One region of the Leptolyngbya sp. CCY15150 genome, then DNA from elsewhere that is predicted to be linked to it. Evidence: riboswitches for the same ligand, from Rfam matches in the RefSeq annotation. Region 1 holds a riboswitch; each other region holds the start of a gene.

Region 1 (3,278 bases):
GCACCGGCACGGTCTTGAAGCGCTGAGCCAGCACCGTCAGCGCAAGGCCCAGGGTCACCTTATCTCGGGCCTTGGCGTAGACATTGCTGCGATAGAACAGCCCAATCAGCTCCACTAAATTCTGGTTTGCTTCATCCCACCAGCCTTCCATGTAGGCTTCACAAAAGCCTAGGGTGCCGAAGGCTAGAATGCGATCGTAGGTTTTGGGATTATGAACCAAAAGGCGCAGGGATGGCGATCCTTCAGTATTGCCAAACTGAAACATTTGCCCCTGAGGATTGACCACCGTTAAATTGCCATCTTCAATCTGACTAAAGAGTTGATAGAGATAGCGCTCACCCGGTGGTAGACGATCAAAGCGATCGCCCTGAGGATCAGGAAATTGGCTTGGTTTTTGCTGAGGCACATCCAGTCTCGCCATCCGATACACCTATTTTGTCGCTAGAGATTTGCTAGAAGGGAGGGTTGCTTTAACCTGACTCGCCAGACCCATGGATTGCAAGAACCACACCGTCAGCCAAACCATATCAAGCTCCCACCAGCGCCAGCCGTATCGCACAGACGATTGGTTCGCGTGATGGTTATTATGCCATCCTTCTCCAAAGGTGAGCAGGGCCACCCACCAGCAATTGGTGGAGGTATCCTCAACCTCATGGGAGCGATAGCCCACCATATGACAAGCGCTGTTCACAAAGCAGGTGCTGTGAAAGCCCACAAAGAGCCGTACAAAGATACCCCACACCACCCAGGGCATTCCGCCCAAGGCATAGAGTAAAACACCTAGCACAACCTGCAAAGCAATGTAGTGCTTATGGCAAAATTCATAGAACGGGTCGCCGTTGATATCTTGGGTAAACCGCCGCAGTTCACCGCTGCTAGGAATGGTGTGCATCAGCCAGCCGATGTGACTCCACCAAAACCCTTGGCTAGAGTCATGGGGATCGCCCTGGCGATCGGCATAGAGATGATGCATCCGGTGATATCCCACCCATCCCTTTACCGCACCCTGACCAGCTAAGGTGCCACAGAGAATAAAAAAGTACTCTAGCCACTTGGGTACTTTGAAGCTGCGGTGGGTTGCCAGACGATGAAACCCTAGGGAAATACCTAAACCAATGGTGAGGGCATGGAGCATTACTGCAACCCCTACGGCCGACCAACTGAAATTGGCGGGGAAGATGGCAAGCAGGGCAGCCAGATGGAGGGCGATCGTAAAGGTGATCACATCCCAGCGCGGACGAGGCGGGTTGTATTGAGCGTCGATCATAGGGCAACTCCTTGGCGGCGAGGTAGCAGCCCAGATAGATGAACAACAATTGGATGAACTGGGTTGACCATAGGTAGTTTCAAGCAATTACAAGGATCAGCGTTGTTGCTCTGGGAATGTCAGCCATTGTTCCGACATCTCAGATCACGTCACAGCGTCAGTTTTATAGGGTACAGCAAGTTAACAGAGAGAGGTAGGTGAGACGATGATCTCAATGAGCTCAATCAGCCTTGGGCATGACATCCTACCCTCTAAGGTTGTCACGCCCTAACGTTGTCACGTTCAAAAGCCGGATGAGTACGAGACTATCGCAGGCATTGTAGCCGATCGGCGAAACCTTTGGCGGGGGCATAGACCGATCTTGAAAGCGTCCTAGGGGCCAACAGCTAGGGTTGATCGAGCCAGGGATGGGTAAAACAGGGCTGAAACTCTGACCAACGCTGTAGGATTTGGGCATGGCAGATCTCCGGAGCGATCGCTACATTCTGCAGTAGGTCGATCTCAATCTGGTCACCCGCGACCAGCAGCAGCACCATGGCTTGATGGGGATCATAGGTGGTCAGCGATCGCCCCACCTGATCGATGGTGTCATCCTCTAACGCCAGCCGCTGTAGCCGACTAGGCATATGTCGTTGAGGCGTAAACCGCAGACGATAGGGCCAAAAGCTAGAGGATCGCCCCTGAGATGGGTAAATCTCACAGAACACCAGCCCACGTCCCGCCTGCTGATAGCCTTGCCAAGCCATGGAGCCAATCATCAAATAATGGTCGTGGATGAAGGAGGGCATCCAGGAGTCACAGTGGTCTGTCCACTGATCCGGTTGAAAACGCATAGAACCAGTCTCATACACTAGACATGAACAACGAGCAAAGGGTCGGGCGATCGCTCATAGCATTGGGAACGATCGCCCCTAGTAACGTCATGAATGGGTCTAGAGAGAGGCGATCGCCCCCCTCTGACCATGGTTATGAACTAGGGTCGCGAACTAGGGTTGCGGACGATGCCGATCACCTAGGTCGCAACATGAAGACTTGACGTCAGGTGGAGAAACATCCATATATGCATGGAGTCCACTGTCGCACAAGCCTCTGGCTTGCTGCAGGCGCGACGCCTGCGCGACGGTAGTCGGGAAATTTCTGCCGCCTAGAACTAGATGGAAGACACTTATTATGCACAACGTAACTCAACCAATGGCTCATCCGTACCTCGCAGATGGATATGAATCGAACTGACAGCGGCGGGCATCCTGACTTAGAGATCGATCACGCATCTCATCACAGTTGCGGGACAGCGCCGGATTCTCACCGGACTTTCCCCCTTACGTTTAGTGGCTGCTTCCCACTAAAACCAGCTTTTTCTAAGCCTATCACAGCATCTATGGCTTCTAGCCGTCCTCGCTCGATCCCATCGAACCAGCTCTCAGGCTGGGAGACAACGGAAACTTCATGTTAAGCAGCAACCATCCTTAAAATCGGATTGCTACAATCAGGGGATCACGTGAATCTACGCAGTCTATCAACATGTCTTGTCTCTTTTTCTTAACAATTTAGGGCAAGATTCTTACGTGTTGAATCATGATAAACAGTATCCACCATTACAATCTCTAGGGGGTTTCATGGAGTTGAGCCCTCTACACGTTCTTGATGCTCAGGAGATTTTGAATGCTACGAAGATTGACGGGGTTCATGGATCGTCACTGGAAAACGGTTTTGAGTTTTTCGTTGGGATTATGTCTATGCTTTGGGCTGGCATTGGTCAGTACGCCCAGTACAGCGCAATCGATCACCTCTGGACGAGTGACCGAAATTTTAGATAGCGATCAGGTCTATATCCAAGAGGCGATCGCTCGGGTGAACGACACGGCCAGCCAAGGGCAGCGCGTGCGTACCGGCAGTGCCCGTGCTCAAATTAACTTCAATACAGGAGCGGTCGCTCGTCTAGCCAGCAACTCCGTATTGACCATTGGGCAATGTGCCAATTTACAAAGCGGTACATTATTGGTGAATGGTT
Region 2 (3,278 bases), on a different contig from region 1:
GTGCAATGCTGCCGGCGCACTGCCGCCCACCACCGTTACATTAGCCACACCGAAGCGATCGCAATTGGCTTGAATCAACGCCACGCCTGCAGCCGTCTTTTCAATGGCCAGCACACGAGCATCGGGCAGCAGTCGCGCCAGTTCGATGGACACGGAGCCAGTACCCGCCCCCACATCCCAGATGGTCAACCCCGGTCGGATCTGCAACAGAGCGATCGCCAACACCCGCACTTCCTGCTTGGTCAGCAGCCCCGGCTGATCCTCAAACGTGTAGAAGTCGCCATCGGCAATCCCCAGCAGCGGCGTGGTGGCCAGATCGGGACTCTTGGCCTGTCGCTCTAGCACCACCACATTGGGCATGGGAAACTCGCGCTGCATGGCTTCATCGAGGGAGCAGGTGGCGATCGCTTCATCAGGTGCCCCCAGACGACTACAGACATGCAGACGGTAGGACACGGGCAACCGCAAATCCGCAATCAACTGAGCGATCGCAGCGGGGGTATGATCACCATCGGTGAGCAGGGCGATGGGGGTTTTGCTTTGCCGCAGGGCTCGATCGAGATGATCGGCACTACGACCATGGACACTGACCACCGTTGCCGACTGCCAGGGAATGCCTAGGCGATTAAAGGCCAACTGCACCGAACTCACGTGGGGCAAAAACACCACCTGCTGGCGATCGAGGTACTCCATCAACAGCCGACCCATGCCGAAGTAGAGCGGATCGCCACTAGCCAGCAACACCAGCGATCGCTCCTGAAGTTGCTGACGCAATACCTCGACCCAATCCTGCACCGCGCCGGTGAGGGGAATCTGTTCTGCTGGGCAGTGGGCTACCAGGCTGAGATAGCTGGGATGGCCGACGATGCAGGTAGCGGTCATTAGGTGCGATCGCGCCATATCCGACAGACCAGCTACGCCATCTAGCCCCATGCCAATTACATAGAGTTGATGTAGACTCGACTCCTGCACCGCTAGGGCACCTGCCAAACGCGATCGTGGTAGTCGGCTTCTTGGGCGTAGGGATCGGGAGCGTCATGACCGTGAGCGTGTCCGTGTCCATGACCGTGTCCATGACCGTGGGCATGACCGTGATCATGGCCGTGGGCGTGATCATGCCCGTGATCGTGACTATGACCATGGCTCGGCAGATCATCCTGTCCTAGACCCACCAACTGCTGACTCACCGCCCGCCGGAATTTGCAGGTCTCGCAGTTCATCATCACCTGACCTGTCTGGGCTTCTTGGGCCCGATCGCGCACCAGGTCAAACAAGATCGGATCTAAGCCAATTTCGGCAAGGGATTGAATCTGTACATCAGGGCGATGGCGTTGCTGACGCTCGGCGGTGTCTTGAATGCGCTTCACCAACACGCCGGTGAATAAAAAGTGGGGCAGCACTACCACCCGTTTAGGATTCCATGTCCAAACGCGGTCAAAGCCTGGATCTAAGCGCGGGTGGGTGATGCCGCTAAAGCAAACTTCTAGCCCCTTAAACCCACTCCCTTCCCACAGCAAGCGTGCCAGTTTATAGACATCGCCATTGGCATCGGGGTCAGACGCGCCCCGTCCCACAAACAGCAGCACCGATTCTTCTCGGGGAATATCGCTCTGCTGATCGGCGGCAGCTAGGCGATCGCGCCATAGGTCAATCAGCAGCGGCGAGACGCCAAAATGCCGACCGTAGTGAATCTTGATGCCGGGATGGCGCTGGCGGGCAATGTCTAGCTCGTTGGTGACGTCGTATTTATTATGACGAGCAGCAAACAGCAGCACCGGCAGCGCCGTCATTTCTCGATAGCCCTTTTCAACACAGAGATCCACACCAGCCTGAATGGAGGGATCGGTTAATTCCAAGAAACAAGGAATCACCGGGCGGGACAGATCGCTGGCTTGAAAGGCGTTAGCAAAATCTAAAAACGTTTGGCGACCGTCGGCATCGCGGGTGCCGTGGCCCACCAAAAGTAACGGTTGTTGATCGGTCATGATGCTCCTTATCCCCGTGCGACGCAGGGAGGTTGTTAACTAAGCCATGACCCGAACCTGGCATTCTGGCTTAGGTGCAATGTTACCCAACCCTGGACTAGCCCATGGGCCTATCCAACTCTCGTCAGGGGGCGATCGCTGCCTTTACAGTTGCGGCACAGCGCTGGACTTACACCAGCTTTCCCAGTTCAGGTCTAGACTCATTACTCTATCACCCTCCGCCCGGAAACCTATGCCCCCCACCCGCTTAATCCGGGGACAATCCTAGGGATGAGCGATCGCCGTCGGAGAATTATTAACAGAATGTTTGCAAAATTTCATAAAACGTTACATAATAAGTTCATAGATGAAAAACCCGAGCATTAAAGGCAAAGATTCATGAGAACTGGCAATATTGTGGACGACCAAGGCAAGCTCAACAACTTCGCGGTTGAGCCTCAGATGTATGTGGATGAAGTATCACGCACCGGCTTCACTCCCTATGCTGAACTCCTCAATGGTCGGCTAGCAATGATTGGCTTTGTATCCATGCTCTTATTTGAAGCCTTCGCAGGACAAGGGTTGGTGACCTGGTTTACCGGCCTGTAGTTGCCCGCTTCTCCATCTCGCTAGACTTCTGGTTCGTGGGGTATGACGAACTAGATTCCTTCAGAAAACAAGACGACAATACGAGTGACTAGGGAGCTACGGCTCCCTTTTTTTTGTGACCTAAATCCGCTGTAGACCCCAGCGATCGCTGCTCACTGCTTCTCCACCAAGACCCCGGATTCAGATCCCTAGTCCTTGAATAGAAAAGAGGCGATCGCCAGTGGATTGTTGTCCCTCGGGTAGGCTAGTCTATCGGGATGAGTTGTGATCTCTGGGTCTGGTTGGCTGACAAACCTTGAAGACCTACCCCAAGCCCCTCTCCCGAGGTGGTGGATGAGGGGAAACGATGGGGCAGCCCATCAGCCTCTAGGATGGGATCGCGGAACCCTAGGACGTTCTAAGCAGTCCACCTCTGAGCGGCCTACCGTTACCGATGCGTCGAAATCATTTACAGAAGACACCTATGCGTTGGCTTTTGACTCCTCTAGCTTTTAGCCGCCAAGTCCGGCGCAGTCTCCTGCTTTCCCTAGCAGCGATCGCTTTGATCACCAGCAGTTTTATCGGCCTGTTCCAGCAGCCCAGCGTGGCCCAAACGAGTGCCTACTGTCAGCTATCCGACAGCGATGTAGCCCAAAAAGAACAGCTACGCCAGCTCGCCCTCCAAGGCGATCGCACGGCCCAGGATCAATACAAAACCCTGATGGG
Region 3 (3,278 bases), on a different contig from region 1:
ATTGATGAGTAGAATAGCAACTTTGCTTTTATCGGGTAGAAATGCATCTGGAGGAAGTAAGGGACGGAGTTTCTTCGCATACTCTGCCTGACTTATCCAGATTTCACGATCAGTAACGTTCATAAAGTTCCGTAAATTTTTCAAGGATCAAATCTTTTGACATTCTTAAAATGTCAAGCCCAAGGTTTAGTTCAGCACTATCGTTGGCTTAACAGGTGTTGTTGACTAGTAACGAGCATTAAAACATCGAGCCCATCATTGTCACCCCACGCTAACCCCAGGACTCAGCAACGCCGTTTGCCGTTTGCCCACAGATGACTGGAGAGAGTGCAATGAGTCTCACTACTACCAAACAAACTGTTCAAGCCTATCTTCCGCTCATAGGAGATATTAGCCACAAGCATCCAATTGCTTATCAAACGAGTCGAGGAGCCGTCAAAGTATTCAACGCTTTACAGATGGCCGTAGCGGAGTCTTACATTAACGGTCTAGAGGTTCCCGACGCTGTTTTGCGATCGCTTTTTGATACCTGTATGCCAATTCTGTTCAAACATTTTCCATCTCTGCTAGCTCCCTACGACTGGGTACTGAATGAGACAGATCACGTGGCAGAAGGATCTCAGGATTTGATGAAAGTTCAGTACGACCTCCCACAGAAAATGTTTAAGCTGATGTTGGGGGACTGGGATTTAATGTATCCTAAATACACCATGGCGCTGTGGGAAAGGGGAGCTGCTGACCTTGAACAGGCGCAGATGCACATGGTCGATGACGCTATAGAGAAGCTCGGCATTCAAGATGGTGACCATGTCCTAGATGTGGGTTGTGGATGGGCTGCTGTCCCAAACTATGTCATGTCGAAATTCCCCAATGTTCGGTTTACAGGACTGAGTCTCAGCCATGAACAGTGCGAAGATGTTCGCCAGCGCATGAAGGATCCTAAGAGTTATCTTAGCTCAGACCGATTCACCTTGGTCGAAGGAGATTTTAACACAATTCAATTTGAAGAGACGTTTGACAAAGCTCTATCCATGGGTGTTTTTTGTCATGTTGGCAATTTGACCCACGCGTTTGAAAAAATTGCGTCTTTCTTGAAGCCTAAAGGTCAGTTCTTTTTGCATATTATTACGGTGCGTTTACCCAATAATGTCTCCAGTGTCTACACCCATCGGTATATTTTTCCCCATGGTCGCTACTGGAATTTTGATGCTCCCCCAGCCCGCAACCAACACCTAAAAACCGTGAAACGCTGGTATATGAACGGCAACAACTATTCCAAAACCTTTGCTAGCTGGCTCCAGCGCTTTGATGATCACTATGACGAGATCAAAGATCTTGATTATGGGATCGACTTTATAAAATTCCGTCGCATCTGGCGCTTTTACCTGATCTGGTTCGTTTCCAACTTTGCAAGTTGTGATGGTGAAATCAATGGTAACGGTCAATTTCTGATGACCCGCACCTAGTTCACTCCATAGTACAGAGCGATCGCTCCCCGTGCATTTCATGGGTGCCGAAAGGAGCGATCGCTTAAAGCAAGGCTGACAGCCCATGAAAGTGCCTGATGATAAACATAGATAAATGCCTATTGATAAATATCTTACTTAATTTAGATGCTGGGGCACAAAAAAGAGTCGCAAAAAGGAGTTGCAAAAAAGAGTATCGATGTATTTCCGGAACTAGTCCTCAATCCCAACCCCGTCAAAAAACTTATGTTGACCCAGCAGAGCAACATGGTAGCCTGATATCTCATGAGTCGGTTCTGATGGGGAGCAGCCATTGGAGAGCAGGGGCGATCGCTCCTGTTTAGGGAAAGTTCGGTGCAAGTCCGACGCTGTCCCGCAACTGTCATGATCATGGGTCTCTCATGGAGTAAAGAGAGAGCTAGGTCTCAGCCAGGATGCCTACCGATACAAAGCACACCCTACACATCTGCGAGGTACAGACCGTGTTCCATTCCATCACCACCGTTCAGCGTCCGGTGCGAGCGGGCATTATCCTAGCGCTAGCCCTGGGAGCGATCGCTCTCTACGCAACGCCTGCCCTGGCTCACCATCCCTTTGGTGGACAGACACCCACGACCTTCATGTCCGGATTTCTATCGGGGCTAGGTCACCCGGTCATTGGTCTCGACCATGCAACCTTTGTGGTGGCATCAGGTTTGCTAGCCGCACTCTGGCCGTCTGGCTTAGTCATTCCTTTGGGCTTTGTCCTATCATCCCTCCTGGGTACCAGTGTCCATCTACTCGGCTGGAATTTGCCCGCTGCGGAAATCTTCATCTCTGGATCCGTGGTGATGTTCGGTATTCTCCTGGCCCTGCGGCAGCAGTTGCCGCTCTTGCCTGTGGTGATCCTAGGGGCGATCGCCGGTCTCTTCCATGGCTATGCCTATGGGGAAGCGATCATTGGCGCAGAGATGATGCCGCTCGTGGCCTATCTCCTAGGCTTCACGGTCATTCAGGGGGCGATCGCCCTGGCCGCCTACGGTATAGCTCGCCGGGTGGATCTTCCCTCCACGGAACGTCCGCTATCGCTACGATTCGCTGGATTTCTTATCTGTGGACTCGGCACCGCTTTTCTCAGTGCCACTGTTCTCGGCTAAGAACCTGTAAAACCAGTTATTGTCAGGCGATCGCTCTTGAAGATCTTCACCCCAAACCTCTCTTTCAGGGCGGCAGAAGGGCTTGAAAGACCCTCACCCCCAACCCCTCTCCCAGGGCGGTAGAGGGGCTTGAAAAACCCTCACCCCAACCCCTCTCCCAAGGCGGTAGAGGGGCTTTGAAAGCAACCCATGCTCTGCACTCTTGCTCCCCTGCTCCCCTTGTGGGAGAAGGGGTTGGGGGATGAGGGGCAACGATGCGCCAGCCAGCTATCGGTGTAGGCTGCGTCATGCCTTGGATGTCTTCTAGATTGGTCAGGGAGAGAATCTACGCCAAGTTTAGCAGGCTGCCCCACATAGGATGGTTCAGCAGTGTTGAGGAGCGATCGCTTTTCTCTACAGTTCCCTAAAGGATGGCTATGCATAAAATTCCCGTAACTGTGATTACCGGCTTCCTCGGCGCAGGTAAGACCACCTTAATTCGCCATCTCTTGCAAAATAATCAGGGCCGACGTATCGCTGTCTTGGTGAATGAATTTGGCGAAATTGGTATTGATGGCGACCTGCTGCGTACCTGTCAGGTGTGCGATGAAGACGACCAGCCCAGCAATATTGTAGAACTGGCTAACGGCTGTCTCTGCTGCACCGTGCAGGAAGAATTTTTGCCGACGATGCAAAC

What was found. Region 1 has a riboswitch for cobalamin ahead of JUJ53_RS03450 (hypothetical protein). Riboswitches for the same ligand answer to the same signal wherever they lie in the genome.
Region 2: another riboswitch for cobalamin. It lies ahead of JUJ53_RS15230 (sirohydrochlorin chelatase); the one in region 1 lies ahead of JUJ53_RS03450 (hypothetical protein).
Region 3: another riboswitch for cobalamin. It lies ahead of JUJ53_RS15295 (HupE/UreJ family protein); the one in region 1 lies ahead of JUJ53_RS03450 (hypothetical protein).

Annotation. Positions count from the first base shown of each region.
Region 1 covers NZ_JACSWB010000132.1:39,865-43,142, reverse strand. Annotated here, with positions in the region: gene JUJ53_RS03460 (class I SAM-dependent methyltransferase) at 1-406, opposite strand, end outside; gene JUJ53_RS03455 (fatty acid desaturase) at 431-1,267, opposite strand; gene JUJ53_RS03450 (hypothetical protein) at 1,654-2,100, opposite strand; cobalamin riboswitch at 2,487-2,635, opposite strand; gene JUJ53_RS03445 (FecR domain-containing protein) at 2,930-3,278, shown strand, end outside.
Region 2 covers NZ_JACSWB010000207.1:273,991-277,268, reverse strand. Annotated here, with positions in the region: gene cbiE (precorrin-6y C5,15-methyltransferase (decarboxylating) subunit CbiE) at 1-990, opposite strand, end outside; gene JUJ53_RS15230 (sirohydrochlorin chelatase) at 975-1,985, opposite strand; cobalamin riboswitch at 2,023-2,203, opposite strand; gene JUJ53_RS15225 (chlorophyll a/b-binding protein) at 2,364-2,573, shown strand; gene JUJ53_RS15220 (hypothetical protein) at 3,037-3,278, shown strand, end outside.
Region 3 covers NZ_JACSWB010000207.1:288,392-291,669, reverse strand. Annotated here, with positions in the region: gene JUJ53_RS15305 (fatty acid desaturase) at 1-123, opposite strand, end outside; gene JUJ53_RS15300 (class I SAM-dependent methyltransferase) at 333-1,466, shown strand; cobalamin riboswitch at 1,764-1,927, shown strand; gene JUJ53_RS15295 (HupE/UreJ family protein) at 1,901-2,602, shown strand; gene cobW (cobalamin biosynthesis protein CobW) at 3,019-3,278, shown strand, end outside.